2 linked regions of the Cyanobium sp. PCC 7001 genome follow. The protein of the gene in region 2 interacts with the protein of the main gene of each other region in a pairwise test. Links are inferred from orthologs where the notes say so. Each region holds a gene or a part of one and is shown on either strand. Other genes may lie near its edges. The genes, in order: CPCC7001_RS12745 and CPCC7001_RS03870.

Region 1 (3,095 bases), 1.8 Mb from region 2 along the record:
GCTGTGGCCAAGTCACTGCTCTATTCGGACATCACCCGTCCGGGCGGCAACATGTACACCTGCCGTCGCTATGCCGCCTGCATCCGCGACCTGGACTACTACCTCCGCTACGCCACCTACGCCATGCTGGCTGGCGACACCTCGATTCTCGACGAGCGCGTGCTCAACGGCCTCAAGGAAACCTACAACTCCCTGGGTGTGCCCATCGGGGCCACCGTGCAGTCGATCCAGGCCATGAAGGAAGTCACCGCCTCCCTTGTGGGGCCTGATGCTGGCCGCGAGATGGCGGTCTATTTCGACTACATCTGCTCTGGTCTGGGCAACTGATCCAGCGTCTCTGGACCCCCTCCAAGGATCTTTCCATGCGTCTGTTCAAGGTCACTGCCTGCATTCCCTGTCCGGAGAAATCCCGCACCCAGCGCGAACTCCAGAACACCTACTTCACCAAGTGGGTGCCCTATGAGAGCTGGTTTGCTGAGCAGCAGCGAATCATGAAGCAGGGCGGCAAGATCCTCAAGGTCGAGCTGGCCACGGGCCGCCGTCAGGTGAACGTGGGCAACTGAGACCAGTCCAGCCAGCAGTCTGCTGAGATCCAGTCTCCGCCGTCGGGATCTTACGCAGCGATTTCCATCTGCACAGCGATTTCCAACAGAATTGCATCCAAAAGCCCGGCCCTGACGGCCGGGCTTTTTTGCTGCCAGCCCCCAGCCCAACGCGCCTGGTCTCGGACAGCTCCTGCGGCGGCCCTGAGACTCGACAAAAGGGGCAGGGAAGCGGCTCAATGGGGAGCCCTGATGGCCTCCTTCCGGCCGGGTTCCTCCACCTTGTCCCGCTCTGCCGCCCTCCCCAATCGTCCTGGCCGCCGCCCGCACCAGGGCGACCTCGCCCGCAGCCTGCTGCCCTGGCCATGGGCGCAATGGCCGGCGGAGGCGCGGCTTCTTCTCGCTCTGGTCGGCCTCTGGAGCGTGATGGGGCTGCTGGTGCTCGGCTCGGCGAGCTGGTGGGTGGCGGAGCGGGAGATGGGCGACGGAGCGTTTTACATCAAGCGCCAGATCATCTGGATGGTGGCCAGTTGGGGGCTGCTCTGGATGGCGGTGCGCACCAGCATCCGCCGATGGCTGCATCTGGCCCCTCTCGCGCTTCTGATCGGCACCCTGCTGGTGGCCGCCACCCTGGTGGTGGGAAGCACCGTCAACGGCGCCAGCCGCTGGCTCGTGCTGGGCCCGATCCAGCTGCAGCCCTCGGAACTGGTGAAGCCCTTCGTGGTGCTGCAGGGTGCTGCCCTCTTCGCCCACTGGCGCCGGATCAGCCTCGATCAGAAATTGCTCTGGCTGGGCGTGTTCGGCGGCCTGATCCTGCTGATCCTCAAGCAGCCGAATCTCAGCACCGCCGCCCTCAGCGGTCTCCTGCTGTGGTTGATGGCCCTGGCAGGCGGCGTCGGCTATCCCCTGCTGCTGGGCGCAGCGGGAGCCGGAGGCCTGCTCGGCACGGCCAGCATCCTGATCAACGAGTACCAGCGCTTGCGGGTGATCTCCTTTCTCGACCCCTGGCGGGATGCCCAGGGGGACGGCTACCAACTGGTTCAGAGCCTGATGGCGATCGGCTCCGGCGGGCTTCTGGGTGAAGGCTTCGGCCTCTCCACCCAGAAGCTTCAATACCTGCCGATTCAGACCACGGATTTCATCTTTGCGGTCTACGCCGAGGAGTTCGGCTTTGTCGGCTCGGCCGTGCTGCTTCTGTTTCTGCTGCTGTTCGGCTTCGTGGGCCTGCGGGTGGCCCTGAGCTGCCGCAGCAACCAGCAACGCCTGGTGGCCATGGGGGCCACGACCCTGCTGATCGGCCAGTCGATCCTGAACATCGCCGTGGCCAGCGGCGCGATGCCCACCACGGGGCTGCCGCTGCCCTTGATCAGCTACGGCGGCAATTCGCTGATGGCGAGCCTGCTGATCTGCGGTCTGCTGATCCGGTGTTCGCTGGAATCCGGCGGCCTCACCCCGGAGCCCCGTCGCCGGAGGCTGCAGCCTTCCCGATAGGGTTGGTTCATGTTGGACTTCGGGGCAAACGCGGCCGACTGGGCCCGCAGCAGCGAGTTGCTGCTCCAGCACTCCCTCAGCCATCCAGGCCCCACAACCCTTCTGGTGGTGTTCGCCGGAGGCCTGCTCACCAGCCTGGGGCCCTGCTCCCTCTCACTGCTGCCGATCACGGTGGCCTACCTGGCCGGCTTCCGGGACTCCGAGGCTCCAGCTCTGCCCTGGCTGCGCAGCGCCTCCTTCGCTGGTGGGATCGTCATGGCCATGGTGCTGCTGGGCCTGGCCAGCGGCCTGCTCGGCAGGGTCTACGGCCAGATCCCCGGCCTGGTTCCCACCCTTGTGGCCCTGCTGGCCGTGGCCATGGGGCTCAATCTGCTGGGGCTGCTGCGGTTCTCCCTGCCGGTGGGTCCCGATCCCGAACGCTGGAGGCAGCGGGTGCCTGCTCCCCTGGCCCCCCTGGCTGCTGGTCTTGCCTTCGGCCTGGCCGCCACACCCTGCACCACCCCAGTGCTCGCCGTGCTTCTGGGCTGGCTCACCCAGATGGGTCAGCCCCTGATGGGCATGCTGCTGCTCACCAGCTTCGGGGCCGGCCAGGTGATGCCCCTCCTGCTGGCTGGCACGGCCGCCGCCACCCTTCCCGGGCTGTTGCGCTTGCGCCAGCTGGGCCAGTGGGTGCCCCCGATCAGCGGTGTGGTCCTGCTGAGCAGCGGCCTGATCACCCTGGTGGCCAACCTCGCCTGATGCCGCGGCCATGACACCCTTGCTCCGTCTGGTGGGCTGGATTGCAGACCTGAAGCTGGCCATCGGCCTGCTGGTGGTGATCGCCGCGGCCAGTGCGGTGGGAACGCTCATTCCCCAGCAGGAAAGCGCCAGCTTCTATCACAAGCTCTATGACCCCCAACCGTGGCTGGGCCTGCTGCCTGGTGACGCCGTTCTGGGGCTCGAGCTGGATCACGTCTACTCCAGCCGCTGGTTTCTGGCCCTGCTGGCCTGGCTGGCGCTCTCCCTGGTGCTGTGCAGCTGGCGGCGCCAGTGGCCCGCGCTGCAGGCAGCCCTGCGCTGGGT
Region 2 (3,197 bases):
GGCCTGGGCTGGCTGCGACTCCAGGGGGGACGGCTGGGAAGCTGCACCCTGGTGCATGCCCTCTGGAACGGCTTCACCTTCACCAACCTGCTGCTGCTGGCCGGCTGAAGCGGCCAGCCTTGCTGCGGAGACGGCGGGATGGTTCACTTGCGCAGTGTTCCGCTGCACCCGTGGTCGCCTCCTTCTCGCCTTGGCAGGCCCCGTCCCAGCGGCGCCCTGACGGGCTCGGCCAGCACCGGGCCAACGGTTCCGCTCCCCTGACCCTCATCCACGGCTCCCTCTCAGCCCAGACCGTGGCGCGCCAGGCCCCCTGGCTGGCCGGCCTGCACCGGGTGGCGGATGGCACCCTCGTGGGTCTGGGCGTGTGCATGCTCGGCCTCAGCGCCCTCACGCTCCACTGGCAGAACCACTGGGGCAGGAGCTTCGAAAAACTGGAATCGGCCCAGGTGCTCGAGCACCGGATGCAGGAGTCGGCAGCCCTGCTGGAACAGCACCACCTGGCCACCATGGGCAAGCCCGGACGGCTCGTTCCCACCAGCAGTCACCAGTTGATCCACCTGCCGACCCCGAAGGCCGCGCAGGCCCCCGCCCTGCCGCCCCTGCTCCGGCAGCTCAGCGTGAAGAACGTGCCTGCCGGCTACTGACCCCGCCAGGGCCGATCGCGTGCCCGCCGCCACCTGATCGCCTCCAGCCGGCATCCAGCGGACGGGATCTTCCCGCTCCCCCCTCGCCCTTCCTCCACGCCCTGTCGCCTCGATCTGTCGCCTCGATGGCCCAGCCCGCCGCTCCCCACAGACCCCGCCGCCCCACCGCCACCCGGCCGGGGCGGCCGGTGCGCACGGGCCGGGTGGTGGCGATGCAGCCGTTGCCCACCCAACGCCTACTGCTGGTCTACGGCCTGCTGAGCGCCGGCCTGCTCGGCCTGGGGGCCCGGCTGGCGTGGCTGCAGGTGATCGACAGCCACAACCTCCAGAGCCGGGCCCGGGCCATCCAGACCCAGTCGGTGGCACCGATCGGCAAGCGCCGCACGATCGTGGACCGCAACGGCCGGCTGGTGGCGCTCGATGAGGAACGCTTCACGCTCTGGGCCCACCCGCGTTACTTCAACTTCCCGGGGGACGATCCCCAGAAGGTGCGCCGCCCCGAGGAAGTGGCCGAACGCCTCGCCGCCGTGCTCGCCCAGCCCAAGGAGGCGCTCCTGGCCACCATGGGCGGCCGTCGCAGCGGGGTGAAGCTGCAGACGGACATCGACCCTGAAACCGCCAAACGTCTGCGGCAGCTCAACATCAGCGGTCTGGATCTGGAGCCCTACCCCCAGCGGGTGTATCCCCAGGGGAGCCTGTTCGCCAATGTGGTGGGCTTCCTCAACCTGGAGCGGGTGCCGCAGGCCGGGCTGGAACAGAGCCGCGACAGCGACCTCAAACGCCACGAAACCACCCTTCAGATGCGCCGGGGCGCCGATGGCACCCCCCTGCCGGAGGGCATCGCCGCCGGATCCCTCTACGGCGACGACCTGCGGCTGCAGCTGACCCTCGACGCCCGCCTGCAGCAGGTGGCCCAGCGGGCCCTGGCCGACCAGGTGAAGACCTGGAAGGCCAAGCGGGGGGCCGCCCTGGTGATGGACGTGCGCAACGGCGAGATGCTCGCCCTCGCCTCGGTGCCCACCTACGACCCCAACCGGTTCTGGAGCTTCAAGCCCGGCCTGTTCCGGGAATGGTCCGTGCAGGACCTCTACGAGCCCGGCTCCACCTTCAAGCCGATCAACCTGGCCATCGCGCTCCAGGAGAAGGCGATCCAGCCCGACGGCAAGGTGTTCGACAACGGCTCCCTCACCATCGGCGGCTGGCCGATCTTCAACCACAACCGCCAGGGCAACGGCCTGATCGACTTCCCCACGGTGCTGGAGGCCTCCAGCAATGTGGCCATGGTGAAGGCCATGAGCCAGGTGAAGCGGGAACGCTTCTGGACCTGGCTGAGCACGATCGGCATCGACGAGCGTCCGGACACCGACCTCCCCGGCGCCGTGGCGGGCGAGCTCAAGGACCGCAAGACCTTCGTGAGCCATCCGATCGAGCCGGCGGTGGCCGCCTTTGGCCAGGGGTTCTCGCTCACCCCCCTCAAGCTGCTTCAGCTCCACGCCATGCTGGCCAACGGCGGCCGTCTGGTGAGCCCCCACATCACCCGGGGCCTGCGCTCCGGCGATGCGCTGGCCCCCACCCCCGGCGGTGGCGGGCTGCAGGTGCTCGATCCCAAGGTCACCAGGATCGTGATGGGCTGGATGGAGAGCGTGGTGGCCAACAGCAAGAGTCTCGGCATCCACATTCCCGGCTACCGCATCGGCGGCAAGACGGGCACGGCCCAGAAAGCCGAACGGGGGGTGTACATCCCCGGCGCCCTGATCACCAGCTTCGTGGGCCATCTGCCCATCGACGATCCGCGCTACGTGGTGCTCGTGGTGGTGGATGAACCCAAGGGCGGCAACACCTACGGCTCCACGGTGGCAGCCCCGGTGGCGCGCAAGATCATCGATGCCCTGGTGGTGCTCGAGAAGCTGCCCCCCTCCGATCCGTCGGCGGTGACCAACACCACCGCGAAGGCATCCGCCAGCCCGGTGCAGGACTGAACCGGCCCTCTGTGGCCATTCAGCCATGCGCCCAAGCCCGAACAGGGCAGAGCGGCTGATCTGGCTAGCGTGCGGTCATTCCGGGATCCACGCTGGCCATGGCCAACCTGCTCGACCAACTCTCCGCCATGACCGTGGTGGTGGCCGACACCGGCGATATCGAGGCGATCCAGCAGTTCACCCCCCGGGATGCCACCACCAACCCCTCCCTGATCCTGGCGGCCGCCCAGATTCCCGCCTACCAGGAGCTGATCGACCGCTCCCTGCGGGAATCGCGTGAGGCGATCGGCGCCGATGCCGGAGCCGATGCGGTGGTGCGCGAGGCCCTCGACGAGATCTGCGTGACCTTCGGCAAGGAGATCCTCAAGATCGTGCCCGGGCGGGTGTCCACCGAGGTGGACGCGCGGCTCAGCTACGACACCGAGGGCACGATCGCCAAGGCCCGCCGGCTGATCGAGCTCTATGACCAGGCCGGCATCGGCAAGGAGCGGGTGCTGATCAAGGTGGCCTCCACCTGGGAGGGCATCCGTGCCGCCGAGATCCTGGAGAAGGAAGGCATCCACTGCAACCTCAC

Evidence for each region.
Region 1: the proteins of CPCC7001_RS03870 (region 2) and CPCC7001_RS12745 interact in binary tests that used the Escherichia coli proteins (3 or more experiments, as listed by UniProt). The link is inferred for Cyanobium sp. PCC 7001 from one-to-one orthologs.

What each region holds. Positions count from the first base shown.
Region 1 is NZ_DS990556.1:2,620,750-2,623,844, reverse strand. The notes cover bases 131-2,913. They hold CPCC7001_RS12745 (FtsW/RodA/SpoVE family cell cycle protein), read left to right. Parts: upstream 131-794; coding sequence 795-2,033; downstream 2,034-2,913. Other genes in these bases: CPCC7001_RS12735 (cytochrome c biogenesis protein ResB), read left to right, coding at 2,782-2,913; CPCC7001_RS12740 (cytochrome c biogenesis CcdA family protein), read left to right, coding at 2,043-2,771; CPCC7001_RS12750 (phycobilisome linker polypeptide), read left to right, coding at 363-563; apcB (allophycocyanin subunit beta), read left to right, coding at 131-327. Also shown: more of apcB, read left to right, coding at 1-130; more of CPCC7001_RS12735, read left to right, coding at 2,914-3,095.
Region 2 is NZ_DS990556.1:791,162-794,358, forward strand. Bases 312-3,196 are described here. They hold CPCC7001_RS03870 (penicillin-binding protein 2), read left to right. Parts: upstream 312-769; coding sequence 770-2,623; downstream 2,624-3,196. Other genes in these bases: CPCC7001_RS03865 (hypothetical protein), read left to right, coding at 312-644; CPCC7001_RS03875 (transaldolase), read left to right, coding at 2,722-3,196. In the rest of the region: CPCC7001_RS03860 (CPBP family intramembrane glutamic endopeptidase), read left to right, coding at 1-108; more of CPCC7001_RS03865, read left to right, coding at 171-311; more of CPCC7001_RS03875, read left to right, coding at 3,197-3,197. UniProt on the Escherichia coli protein: Essential cell division protein that catalyzes cross-linking of the peptidoglycan cell wall at the division septum. Required for localization of FtsN.